Linked DNA regions of Thiocystis violascens DSM 198. The protein of the gene in region 1 interacts with the protein of each later gene in a pairwise test. Links are inferred from orthologs where the notes say so. Each region holds a gene or a part of one and is shown on either strand. Other genes may lie near its edges.

The links.
Region 2: the proteins of THIVI_RS12535 (region 1) and mobA interact in binary tests that used the Escherichia coli proteins (3 or more experiments, as listed by UniProt). The link is inferred for Thiocystis violascens DSM 198 from one-to-one orthologs.

What each region holds. Positions count from the first base shown.
Region 1 is NC_018012.1:2,840,700-2,843,986, reverse strand. The notes cover bases 119-3,086. They hold THIVI_RS12535 (molybdopterin molybdotransferase MoeA), read left to right. Parts: upstream 119-958; coding sequence 959-2,215; downstream 2,216-3,086. Other genes in these bases: THIVI_RS12525 (ABC transporter ATP-binding protein), read left to right, coding at 2,695-3,086; moaD (molybdopterin converting factor subunit 1), read left to right, coding at 2,243-2,497; moaB (molybdenum cofactor biosynthesis protein B), read left to right, coding at 422-952; glmU (bifunctional UDP-N-acetylglucosamine diphosphorylase/glucosamine-1-phosphate N-acetyltransferase GlmU), read left to right, coding at 119-361. In the rest of the region: more of glmU, read left to right, coding at 1-118; more of THIVI_RS12525, read left to right, coding at 3,087-3,287. UniProt on the Escherichia coli protein: Catalyzes the insertion of molybdate into adenylated molybdopterin with the concomitant release of AMP.
Region 2 is NC_018012.1:1,910,802-1,913,921, forward strand. What follows is about bases 46-2,846. They hold mobA (molybdenum cofactor guanylyltransferase MobA), read left to right. Parts: upstream 46-1,034; coding sequence 1,035-1,658; downstream 1,659-2,846. Other genes in these bases: THIVI_RS08480 (hydrolase), read left to right, coding at 46-62; THIVI_RS08485 (carbonic anhydrase), read left to right, coding at 220-957; THIVI_RS08495 (Hsp20 family protein), read left to right, coding at 1,811-2,275; THIVI_RS08500 (sensor domain-containing protein), read left to right, coding at 2,694-2,846. Also shown: more of THIVI_RS08480, read left to right, coding at 1-45; more of THIVI_RS08500, read left to right, coding at 2,847-3,120. UniProt on the Escherichia coli protein: Transfers a GMP moiety from GTP to Mo-molybdopterin (Mo-MPT) cofactor (Moco or molybdenum cofactor) to form Mo-molybdopterin guanine dinucleotide (Mo-MGD) cofactor.

The DNA.
Region 1 (3,287 bases):
TGCCGCGAACACCCATGTCGGAAATTTCGTCGAGATCAAGAAGGCGACTCTGGGGCAGGGCAGCAAGGTCAATCACCTGACCTATCTTGGCGACGCCGAGGTCGGTGCGGGCGTCAATATCGGCGCCGGCACCATCACCTGTAACTATGATGGCGTCAACAAATCCCTGACCCGGATCGGCGATGGCGCCTTCATCGGTTCCAATACGGCCTTGGTCGCACCCGTGACCGTTGGCGAGCGGGCGACGATTGGCGCGGGATCCGTCATTACTCGCGATACGCCGGCCGACCAGCTCACGCTGGCTCGTGGGCGTCAGACCAGCATTCCCGCCTGGCAACGGCCCCGGAAAAAAACTGACTGAACTGCTCCGGATGTCTGGATATCAGATGTGAAGGCTATAGCATCAGTGAAGAGGTGAATGATGACCGGGCATTTTGCGGAGCAGCCATTCCTGCCGCTCAACATCGCGCTTCTGACCGTCTCGGACAGTCGGAGCGAGGACCAGGACACCTCCGGCAAACTGCTGAAGGAGCGGGCCGAAACCGCCGGTCACCGGGTTGTGGCGAAGGAGATCGTCCGCGACGATGTCTATCAACTGCGCGCGGTGGTTTCGCGCTGGATCGCCGATCCCGAGGTGAACGTCATCCTGAGCACCGGCGGAACCGGCGTCACCGGGCGCGACAGTACGCCCGAGGCCGTCACGCCCCTGCTCGACAAGGTGGTCGAGGGCTTCGGCGAACTTTTTCGTCAGATCTCGTTCGCCGAGATTGGCGCCTCGACCCTCCAGTCGCGCGCCTTCGCCGGATTGGCCAACGGCACCTTCGTCTTCTGTCTGCCGGGCTCGACCGGCGCCTGCCGAACGGCTTGGGATGGGATCCTGCTGCCCCAACTGGATATCCGCACACGGCCCTGTAATTTCGCCCAACTCATCCCGCGTTTGCGCGAACGCTGAAGCTCTATGACGACCCACAACGACTGCCCGGCTCCGGCCACGGAAAAACGCCCCACGCTGACCAAGCAGGAGGCTATCGACTTCCTGCTGTCGCGGGTCGAGCCGATTGCGGACAGCGAATCCATCCCGACCGACACGGCGCTCGGGCGCGTGCTGGCGGCGCCGGTGACAAGCGCCATCGCTGTCCCCGGCTGGGACAACAGCGCCATGGACGGATACGCCATCCGTCACGTGGACCTGGCCGCGCAGGACGGCTGGCTGCGGGTCAGTCAACGGATTCCAGCCGGGTCGACCGGCGTCGATCTGGAGCCAGGCACCGCCGCGCGCATCTTCACCGGCGCGCCCGCCCCGGACGGCGCCGATACGGTGGTGGTGCAGGAAATCTGCGAGCGCGACGGCGACCGGGTGCGTATCCCGCTGGACTGCAAGGCTGGCGCGAACATCCGCCGCGCCGGCGAGGACATCCGCGCCGGGGCCGAGGTGATCGCCGCCGGGACGCGGCTCGCGCCCCAGCATCTTGGGCTGGCCGCCTCGGTTGGCGTCGCGCGTTTGCCGGTCTATCGGCGTTTGCGGGTCGCGGTCCTGGCCAGCGGTGACGAATTGGCGATGCCGGGCGAGCCGCTGGGTCCGGGCCAGATCTACAACTCCAATCGCTTTCTGCTCATCGGCCTGCTGCAAGGCTTGGGCTGCGAGGTCGTGGATCTCGGGATCGTCGCGGACACCCTGGACGCGACCACCGACGCACTGACGCGCGGGGCGCGCGAGTCGGACCTGATCCTCGCCAGCGGCGGGGTGTCGGTCGGCGAGGAGGATCATCTCAAGTCTGCGGTCGAGAAGATCGGTACGCTGGATCTCTGGAATATCTCGATTCGCCCCGGCAAGCCGGTCGCGTTCGGCTGGGTCCAGGGCACGCCGGTTCTGGGCGCGCCCGGCAATCCCGTGTCGCTCTTCGTCACCTTCTGTCTGTTTGCCCGCCCGGTGGTGCTGCGGCGTCAGGGGACGGCGGGGGATCTCGCGCCGCGCGTCCTCAAAATCCGCGCCGGGTTCGATTGGCCGAAACCGGACAAACGGAGCGAATTTCATCGCGCGCGACTTCAGACCGGCGACGATGGTGAGCCCGAACTAGCGGTCTTTCCGACCCGCTCCTCGGCGGTTCTGTCCTCGGTCGCCTGGGCGGACGGTCTGATCGAGATTCCGCCGGGGCGGGCGATCCGGCGGGGCGAGTTGGTTGATTTCATGCCGTTTGCCGATTTGTTGCACTGATCTGTCCATTGAGCGAGCCCCGACGCGATGATCAAGATTCTCTACTTTGCCCGACTGCGCGAACGGCTCGGCTGTCATGAGGAACGACTGGAGTTGCCAGCGGGAGTCGGCACTGTGGCGGATCTGCTGGCGCATCTGCGTGCGCGCGGCGGACTCTGGACGGAGGCGCTTGGCGAGGGCGAGCGACTGATGAGCGCGGTCAATCAGGCGATTGCACAGCCTCGAACGCCCCTTCTCGAAGGCGACGAGGTTGCATTTTTCCCGCCGGTGACCGGTGGCTAAGGAGCCGTCCATCAACAACTTTCCCCGGTCTCGGCGTCGCCCGCAAGCGGGCTCCTGCGCGCCCCGTCGGAGCCCGCTTGCGGGCGACTTGGCCGTCGGTTTAAGCGATTCGGGAAATTTTTGCTGGACGGTTTCTAAGTTTGCTTCCTCCAGTCATTGTGAAATCCGGACGCTGGCATCGTCCCAGGGGGAGCCTCGTGACAACGCTCATCGAAGCGCATGATCTGATCCGGCTCTATCCCGGCGTGCGCGCCGTGGATGGCATCAGCTTCAGGGTCGAATCCGGGCAGTGTTTCGGTCTGCTGGGACCGAACGGGGCGGGGAAGACGACGACCCTGGAGATGCTGGAGGGCATCCAGCCGCCGACCTCGGGATGCGTGCTGTTCAAGGGGCATCCGCTGGATCGAGAATATCGTCAGTCCATCGGCATCCAGTTCCAGGTCACGGCCTTGCAGGATTTCCAGACCGTGAGCGAGTCGCTGGCCATGTTCGCCAGTCTCTATCGGCGCACGGCGGAGCGCGAGGAGCTGATCCGGCTGTGCAATCTGGACGAGATTCTGGATCGCGACACGCGCAAGCTCTCGGGCGGTCAGCGGCAGCGTCTGCTGCTGGCGGTCGCGCTGGTCAACGATCCCGAACTGGTGTTTCTGGACGAGCCGACGACCGGACTCGACCCCCAGGCGCGGCGCAATTTTTGGGGCCTGATCGAACGGGTCCGCCGACGCGGAACGACCGTGGTGATGACCACGCACTACATGGAAGAGGCCGAGCGGCTGTGCGACCGGATCGT
Region 2 (3,120 bases), 930 kb from region 1 along the record:
TCCTGTCACGCCTGCGGGAGATCCGGCCCGATAGATCCAAGGGGCTCGACCACGCGCCATAACCGCCTGGCGACCAATAATCTGAATCGCCAAAGCCCTGGATCCGCCCTGCGCGACATGCTCAATGCCTGGCGTAAATTATTGTAATCTTGTGCCTCGAACGGACATTCGTCCTTCGCGTCGGCCTGCCGAAACCCACAACGATAACGAGGAAAAAAGATGAACCGAACCACGCTCATGGCACTGGCCCTCATGGCCGGCAGCGGACTCGCGCTCGCGGGTCATGGCGCGCATTGGGGTTATTCCGGCACCGAGGGGCCGGAGCATTGGGGCGAACTCGACCCCCATTTCAGCGCCTGCCAGACCGGTAAAAATCAGGCGCCGATCGATCTGACTAACGTCGTCGACAGTCAACTCCCGCCAATCGGGTTTCATTACAGCCCCGGCGGCAGCGATGAGATCAACAACGGGCATACCATCCAGGTCGACTATCAGGCCGGCAGTTCGATCGCCCTGGACGGACACGATTACGAACTGAAGCAATTCCATTTCCACACGCCGAGCGAAAATCATATCGGCGGCCGGGAGTTTCCGATGGAGGCGCATCTGGTCCACGCCGACCAGGACGGTAACCTGCTCGTGATCGCGGTCATGTTCGATGAAGGCGACGAGAACGCCGCGCTGATCGTGCCCTGGGCGGGCATGCCCGAAACGGTCGACCGCAAGACCCACCTCGCCGCCCTGGCCTCCGCCGAGAAGCTGCTCCCGGCAAACCGCGACTACTACCGTTTCAACGGCTCGCTGACGACCCCACCCTGTACCGAGGGAGTGATCTGGCTGGTGCTCAAGGAGCCCGTCACGGCTTCCGCCGAACAGATCGGCAAGTTCGCTCGGGTCATGGGACACCCCAACAACCGCCCGATTCAGACCCTCAACGCGCGTGTCGTCATCGAGTAATCGACGTCCACGCCCGCTTGACAGGCCGCGCCGATCCACTGACCGGCGTGGTGCGGATCTCCCGACGGAGCGTCGACATGACAAGCCTGCCACCATCGAGGCAGTCCATCACTGGAGTCATCCTGGCCGGCGGTCAGGCGCGGCGCATGGGCGGTCAGGACAAAGGACTCTTGCCCTTCGCCGGCCGGCCGCTGGTGGAATGGGCGATCCGGTCGCTGGCACCCCAGGTCAGCGCACTGCTGATCAGCGCCAATCGCAATCTCGACGCTTATGGCGCCTACGGTTTTCCCGTAGTCACCGACCTTGAGCAAGGTTTTCAGGGGCCCCTGGCGGGGATTCTCAGCGCGATGCACGCGGCTCGTACCGCATGGATCCTGACCCTGCCTTGTGACGGCCCGCAACCCCCGCCCGATCTGGGCGCGCGGCTCGCCCAAGCCGTGATCGAACAGGACGCGGAACTGGGGGTCGCCACCGCGAACGCCCGACGGCAATCCGTGCATACGCTGTTGCCGGTTGCGCTGTCGGAGAACCTGCGAGGCTTCCTCGCCGCCGGCGAGCGTAAGGTCGATCTCTGGCATGCCCAGCACCGGGTCGCCCTGGCCGATTTCAGCGACCGCCCCGGCTGTTTCGCCAATCTCAACGCACCTGAGGATGCTTGCGAACTGGAGCCAGCCTTCATCCAAGCCTTGTCGACGGGCTGAAATGACTTGACATAAAATTTTCGCCATCCCCCTTGACACCCCTCGTCACCGTCACTAATTTATTCATCGCAGGCGCTCGCTAGAGGCTTGCAGACCACGCGGTTCACGTTGAACGCGCTTTTTCCATATTGCTCGAACCGAGGATATGTCTCATGACAACCATCGACTTTTCGCCCCTGTTCCGCTCCATGATCGGCTTCGACCGGATGACCTCCGCGCTCGAAACTGCCTATCGCACCGAGCCAGGCGGCTACCCCCCTTACAACATCGAGGTCAGCGGAGAGAACGCCTACCGCATCACCATGGCGGTCGCCGGGTTTTCCGAGCAGGATCTAAATCTGGAGGCCAAGGAAAACATCCTGACCGTCTCCGGCGGACGCCCCGAGGAAGAGGATGCCACCGAGCGGAAGTTCCTCTACCGCGGCATCGCCAATCGCAGCTTCGAGCGAAAATTCCAACTTGCCGATTACGTGCGGGTACTCGAAGCCAGGCTGGAAAACGGGCTGCTGCACATCGACCTGCGGCGCGAGATCCCGGAGGCCATGAAACCGCGTAAAATCGAGGTCAACAGCGGCGCTCGGCGTGTCATCGAGACCGCCACAGCCCAGGCGGCCTGATCGACGGCCGACTGACCTGACAGCCCAACGCCGGGTTCTTGATCCCGGCGTTGGGCTGCGATGCCAGCAATTCCCAGTTTGCCCCTAACCGTTTCGCCTTCTCTGCCCGGAAAGCAGGGCCAAGGCAGCATGCATCCGTTCATGGTTCGACCCTTCGGCTCCGCTCAGGGCACGGGACGAACGGGAAACCCTTCACTGTTCGCATGATTCGTCTGGGTTTTTCGCTTCATGAGGCCACACTGAGAATTACTGCTGCGGTGCCGCCTGGCTTGCCAAATTCTGCTACCATGCGCGCAGCGATGCGACGCTCCACCGAGCATGCGTATCGCTCGATGAGACTCGATGGTCCGCGCCCATACAAATAACGATCGCGCCCGAGTCAGACCGATCGTCAACGTCCGTGCCTAACCTCGAATCTATGCCCCTGCTCGCCGCGCTACCCATGGGCGCGCTGCTGCTGGATCACCAGCAGCGCATCGTCGATGTCAACCAAGCTTTTCTGGATCTGCTTGGATACCCCGACTCGCTGGTACTCGGCCGGGTTTTCCACGAGCTGTTTCAAGATGCCCATCCCGAGCGACTGACAGCGCTGCTGAATTCGCCAGAAGGCCATTGCGTGCGCATGGACGTCGGTTTCGCGCACGCTGTCGCGGGGCCGCGGATGGCGTCAATCGCCTTCTCGCGCTGCTTCTCGGAAGGGCAAGACCGGCCGCGACTGCTCTCGATCGTCCTGGGCAATCCGCCGCAAACCGATCCGGATCCACTCCTGGCGCGCTCTGCCGACATCGTCTCCACCTCGCCCGACCGGATCGCGCTCGTGGATCGAGGACGCCGAATCAAGGCGG